Regions from separate parts of the Erwinia sp. L03-1 genome, predicted to be linked through region 1. Evidence: predicted binding sites of a transcription regulator. Region 1 holds the regulator's gene; each other region holds the start of a gene.
The links. The regulator sigma-54, encoded in region 1, starts transcription at its own class of promoters, with help from an activator protein. The targets are predictions, from matches to a motif close to GTTGGCACANNTTTCGCTNT.
Positions count from the first base shown of each region.

Region 1 (2,204 bases):
GGTGGCGAAAAAAGAATCAATGCCTGAGTGAATTTAGTGTTGTTTTAACTTATCTTTATGTTTATTGAGTTGGCGAGTGAGCTTATCTACTAAGCCGTCAATCGCCGCGTACATATCTTTTTCTTCCGAGGTGGCATGCAACTCACCGCCGTTCACATGCAGGGTCGCATCGGCTATCTGCGTAACCTTTTCGACTTTAAGAACAATATAAACCTGATTAATCCGGTCGAAATAGTGCTCCAGCTTAGCAAATTTGGTGGTAACAAATTCGCGCAGGGGATCGGTGATTTCAACATTTAGCCCAGTGATATTGAGTTGCATGCTTTCTTCCTTATCTGTTCGTTCAGACCAGTTGCTTACGCTGATTCGAAGGCGGGATGGATAAAGACTCTCGGTACTTCGCGACGGTACGGCGGGCTACCATGATCCCCTGATCGGAGAGCAGGGTGGTCAGCTTACTGTCGCTAAGAGGTTTGACGGGATTCTCCGTCGAGATTAATTTTTTCACCAGCGCGCGGATTGCCGTTGAGGAGGCTTCGCCTCCGCCTTCGGTGTTCACATGGCTGGAGAAAAAATATTTGAGTTCAAAGATCCCTCGTGGGCTGTGCAGATACTTTTGGGTGGTCACGCGTGAAATGGTTGATTCATGCATATCAACGGCGGTCGCGATATCTGCCAGCACCATCGGGCGCATAAACTCTTCGCCCTGTTCAAAAAAAGCCTGCTGCTGTTCAACGATACAGCAGGTGACCTTCAGCAGCGTATCATTACGGCTCTCAAGACTTTTGATTAGCCATTTCGCTTCCTGAAGATTACTGCGGATAAACTGGCTGTCGCTGTCGCTGCGATTAGCGCTGCCCAGCGAAACATAGTGCTGATTGATTTTAAGGCGCGGCACGCTGTCTGCGTTGAGTTCCACCCTCCAGCGCTGACCGACTTTACGCACTAGTACATCGGGAATGACGTACTCGGGCTCGCCGGTATTGACCGACTGGCCCGGACGCGGATCGAGAGACTGAATCAGCTGCATCGCGCTTTTCAGCACCTCTTCCTTCAGCCGGGTGACGCGCATCAGGCTGCGAAAATCGTGATTCGCCAGCAAATCAAGATGTTCACTGACGATCAGACGGGCTTCCTTCAGGAAGGGCGTATCGGGAAACTGGGAAAGCTGAACCAGCAGGCAGTCGCGAAGATCGCGCGCGCAGACGCCAACGGGATCGAAGCGCTGCACCCGTTTCAACACGGCTTCGACCTCTTCCATGGTGACATCGTCATTGCCCATGCTTTCCTGAATATCATCCAGCGTCACCGTCAGATATCCGGTGGGATCAACCGCATCAATAATCGAAGTGGCAATGGCGCGGTCGGTTTCGCTAAAGGGTGTCAGTTCAACCTGCCACATCAGGTAATCCTGAAGCGACTGGGTGGTTTCCCCCTGATAGACCGGCAGTTCATCATCATGATAGTCGGACCCGGTGCCAGAGGGAGTGCCTGCGGTATAGATCTCATCCCAGGTGGCATCGAGCGGAAGCTCCTCTGGCATATCCTTCTGCTCAAGCGCCTCCCGTGTATCCAGCGCTTCTTTCTCCTCATACTCCTGAGCGTCAACTTCCTCATGAATGTCGGTTTGCTCAAGCAACGGATTACTTTCCAGCGCCAGCTGTATTTCCTGCTGTAGTTCAAGCGTAGAGAGCTGCAGCAGACGAATGGCCTGTTGCAGCTGTGGCGTCATGGCAAGCTGTTGGCTAAGCCTGAGTTGCAAACCTTGCTTCATATTCAGGATAGTAATTCCTCAAAAATTTTACCCGGTCTGAACACCTTATCAGAGTCTGAACTCTTCTCCCAAATAGACGCGTTTAACCTGTTCATCTGCCAGGATTTCTTCCGGGGAACCGTGAGCAATCAGATGGCCCTGACTGACGATATAGGCGCGTTCACAAACGGCCAGCGTTTCGCGAACGTTGTGGTCAGTGATCAGCACGCCCAGACCGCTGTCGCGCAGATGTTCGATGATCTTTTTGATATCAATAACGGAAATCGGATCGACACCGGCAAAGGGCTCATCCAGCAGAATGAACTTTGGATTGGCTGCCAGCGCGCGGGCGATCTCAACGCGGCGGCGTTCACCACCGGACAGCGCCTGGCCGATGTTGTTGCGCAGGTGATCGATGTGGAATTCATTCATCAGCTCGTTGGCGCGATCT
Region 1 is NZ_CM178762.1:461,241-463,444, forward strand. It holds gene hpf (ribosome hibernation promoting factor) at 34-321, opposite strand; gene rpoN (RNA polymerase factor sigma-54) at 344-1,774, opposite strand; gene lptB (LPS export ABC transporter ATP-binding protein) at 1,823-2,204, opposite strand, start outside.

Region 2 (2,204 bases), 550 kb from region 1:
CTGCGAACAGGTTGTTACCGCCTTTGGAGAGAGACATATGGCAGTGCATGCCTGAGCCGTTATCACCAAAGATAGGCTTTGGCATAAAGGTCGCGGTTTTGCCGTAGGCGTGGGCAACGTTGTGTACGACATATTTGTAGATCTGAATTTCATCGGCTTTCTTGGTCATGGTATTGAAGCGGGTAGCCACTTCGTTCTGACCCGCCGTCGCCACTTCGTGGTGATGCGCTTCCACAACCAGACCCATCTGCTCCATGGTCAGACACATGGCAGAACGAATATCCTGCGAAGAGTCGACCGGTGGAACCGGGAAATAGCCGCCTTTCAGACCTGGACGGTGGCCTTTGTTACCGCCTTCGTACTCTTTGCCGGTGTTCCATGCCGCTTCGATATCGTCGATAGCCACGTGAGAGCCGGAGGTGGTCGCGCCGAAGCGGACGTCGTCAAACAGGAAGAACTCAGGCTCCGGGCCAAACAGCACGGTATCGGCAATGCCGGAAGAACGCAGGAAGTCTTCCGCACGCTTGGCAATGGAGCGCGGATCGCGGTCATAACCCTGCATAGTGCCAGGCTCAAGGATATCGCAGCGGATAATCAGCGTGGAATCTTCAAAGAAAGGATCAAGGACCGCGGTGGTCGCATCAGGCATCAGCACCATGTCTGATTCGTTAATGCCTTTCCAGCCGCCAATCGAGGAGCCGTCAAACATCTTGCCTTCCTCGAAGAAGTCAGCATTAACCTGATGAGCAGGAATGGTGACGTGCTGCTCTTTACCCTTGGTGTCGGTAAAGCGCAGATCGACAAATTTGACTTCATGCTCGTTCATCATCGAAAGGACGTGTTCAGCGGACATACATAACTCTCCTGGATTTGGTCATTGTCGTTATGGTAGAGAACTCTGCGGCGAACTTTGCTTATATGGCACAGTCGTCCGATACTAAGATCTCTGACAAGCTATCAACCGTTATGGAAATGGGCATTTATCGCTTACTGAATTAAAGCGAAATCTATGCCAACTTTATTATTTGCCCCAAAAAGCGCTATGATGCGCGCTCTCGCTTAATGAGAGCTGCACCATGATGGAAGTCGCGCACCATTATGGTGCCAATCGGTGCGCTATGCGCACTAATTTGGTGCATTTTTTCGATGGAGTGCATTTCTTGCACTGTAAATGGCTACAAAAGCAATCCTGACAGTTATCTTTAATTGAAATTTGTGATCCTGTTCAGTCCTTCGATTAATCCGTGTACAATAGCGCGCTATTTCTAATGCCTGAGGCAAAGCTGTGATCGAAAATTTGCGTAACATCGCCATTATTGCCCACGTTGACCATGGTAAAACTACCCTGGTTGATAAATTGCTACAGCAGTCCGGTACCTTTGATGCCCGTACTGAAGCAACCGAACGCGTAATGGACTCCAACGATTTGGAGAAAGAGCGTGGGATTACCATCCTCGCAAAAAACACCGCCATTAATTGGAATGACTACCGCATCAACATCGTGGATACCCCAGGACACGCCGACTTCGGCGGTGAGGTTGAGCGTGTGATGTCAATGGTCGACTCGGTGCTGCTGGTTGTGGATGCAATGGATGGCCCTATGCCGCAAACCCGCTTCGTGACCAAAAAAGCCTTCGCTAATGGTCTGAAGCCGATCGTGGTCATCAACAAAGTTGACCGTCCTGGCGCACGTCCAGACTGGGTTGTGGATCAGGTATTTGACCTGTTCGTAAACCTGGATGCGACTGACGAGCAGCTCGACTTCCCGGTTATCTATGCTTCTGCCCTGAACGGTATCGCGGGTCTTGACCATAACGATATGGCAGAAGACATGACCCCGCTGTATCAGGCCATCGTGGATCACGTCTCACCGCCACAGGTTGAGATGGATGCGCCGTTCCAGATGCAGATTTCCCAGCTGGACTATAACAACTACGTTGGCGTTATCGGCATTGGCCGTATCAAACGCGGCAAAGTGAAGCCCAACCAGCAGGTGACCCTCGTTGATAGCGAAGGTAAAACCCGCAACGGTAAAGTGGGTAAAGTGCTGACGCATATGGGTCTTGAGCGTATCGAAGCGACCGAAGCGGAAGCGGGCGATATCATCGCCATCACCGGTCTGGGCGAGCTGAACATCTCTGATACCATCTGCGATCCGCAGAGCGTTGAAGCGCTGCCAGCCCTGAGCGTTGACGAACCTACCG
Region 2 is NZ_CM178762.1:4,764,366-4,766,569, reverse strand. It holds gene glnA (glutamate--ammonia ligase) at 1-853, opposite strand, end outside; gene typA (ribosome-dependent GTPase TypA) at 1,286-2,204, shown strand, end outside.
Region 2: the regulator sigma-54 is predicted to act here: its motif matches at 998-1,017, upstream of glnA (glutamate--ammonia ligase).

Region 3 (2,204 bases), 2.0 Mb from region 1:
CCGTGCTTAACGACATCAATATCACAATACCCTCCCAACGTTTTATTGCGCTGGTGGGACATACCGGCAGCGGCAAAAGTACGCTGGTTAACCTGATGATGGGGTATTACCCGCTGACGCAGGGAGAAATTCGCCTTGATGGGCGGCCGCTTGATTCTTTAAGTCATGATGCACTGCGGCTGGGCGTGGCCATGGTTCAGCAGGATCCTGTGGTGCTGGCTGATACTTTTTTTGCCAACGTTACGCTGGGACGTGATATCAGCGAAGAGCAGGTCTGGCAGGCGCTGGAAACGGTACAGCTTGCTGAACTTGCCCACAGTCTCTCCGACGGTATTTATACCCGTCTTGGTGAGCAGGGTAATAATTTGTCGGTTGGACAGAAACAGCTGCTGGCCATGGCGCGCGTTCTGGTGGCCTCTCCGCAGATTCTAATCCTCGATGAAGCCACGGCTAATATCGATTCAGGCACGGAGCAGGCGGTTCAGAAAGCGCTGGAGATCGTGCGACAGCAAACCACGCTGGTGGTGATCGCCCACCGGTTATCCACTATTACCGAGGCGGATGAAATCCTGGTGTTACACCGTGGTCGCATCGTGGAACAGGGTACCCACCGACAGCTCCAGGAGAAGAAGGGGCGCTACTGGCAAATGTACCAGCTACAGCAGGTAGGGCAGGATCTTGAGGCCGGTAATGTGCTGGCCAGCTAACTACTATGCTGACTGTTGGCTGATAACTGGTAACGGGTAACGGGTAACGGGCAACGGGTAACGGGCAACTGATAAATGATAACTGGTACTAGTAACTGTTAGCTGACAACTGACAACTGATAGCTGGTGACAGCTAACACCTTATTAACCTGCCGCTTCGCTGCACTATTTTCTGGCGTCGGGTTCCTCATTTCAGCCCCGCCTGCACTCACCTGAGGCGCTACGCACCCTAATGGTGCGTTTTTTTTGCCCGCAACCGGCCGCTATAAAGATTCCGCCATTCTGATAAGCAGACAATACCTGGCCCAGCTAGTTTAGCATCTGAAACAGACCACTTTCAGATTTATGGCACAGGCTTTGCTTTATTTAGCCGGTGTCGGGCGAATCAGTCATTTTCAATACCTGGAGGGGATCGTATGAAGCTGGTTACCGTGGTAATCAAACCGTTTAAACTGGAAGATGTGCGAGAAGCACTCTCCTCTATTGGTATTCAGGGGCTTACCGTAACTGAAGTAAAAGGGTTTGGTCGCCAGAAGGGCCATGCAGAACTCTATCGCGGTGCTGAATACAGCGTGAACTTCCTGCCAAAAGTAAAAATAGATATTGCGATTGCAGACGATCAGCTCGACGAAGTGGTTGATGTCATTGGTAAAGCCGCCTATACCGGCAAAATTGGTGACGGCAAAATTTTTGTTGCTGAGCTGGAGCGTGTGATTCGAATCCGTACCGGTGAAACGGACGAAGCGGCACTGTAACCCCGGGGCTAAGAATTGTGATGGGATGGGATAAAATGAATAAAAAAATTGCTAAATTGGGCCTCGCAGGCCTGGCAATGTTACCGTCGCTGGCGATGGCAGCATCGCCACCGGTCGCGGATAAAGCTGACAATGCCTTTATGATGATTTGCACCGCCCTGGTGCTTTTTATGACCTTACCCGGCATTGCGCTGTTTTACGGTGGTCTGATCCGCGCCAAAAATGTGCTCTCCATGCTGACACAGGTTTCTGTCACTTTCGCCATGGTCTGCGTACTGTGGATGATTTACGGCTACTCTCTCGCCTTTAGCGACGGTAACGCTTTCTTCGGCGGTTTCAGCATGGCGATGCTGAAAAACATTCAGCTCACGTCGCTGGTGGGCACTTTCTATCAGTATATCCACGTCTCTTTCCAGGCATCATTCGCCTGCATCACCGTGGGACTGATTGTCGGTTCAATTGCTGAACGCATCCGCTTCTCTGCCGTGCTGATTTTTGTCGCTATCTGGCTGACCTTCTCTTATTTACCTATCGCCCATATGGTCTGGTCGGGTGGCCTGCTGGCGCAGGATGGAGCACTGGATTTTGCGGGTGGCACTGTGGTGCATATCAATGCCGCAGTGGCGGGACTGGTAGGCGCTTACCTGGTGGGCAAACGCGCGGGCTTTGGTAAAGAGGCATTCAAACCGCATAACCTGCCCATGGTTTTCACCGGTACGGCAATCCTTTATGTGGGCTGGTT
Region 3 is NZ_CM178762.1:3,359,997-3,362,200, reverse strand. It holds gene AC4PCC_RS15585 (SmdB family multidrug efflux ABC transporter permease/ATP-binding protein) at 1-707, shown strand, start outside; gene glnK (P-II family nitrogen regulator) at 1,124-1,462, shown strand; gene amtB (ammonium transporter AmtB) at 1,498-2,204, shown strand, end outside.
Region 3: the regulator sigma-54 is predicted to act here: its motif matches at 1,052-1,071, upstream of glnK (P-II family nitrogen regulator).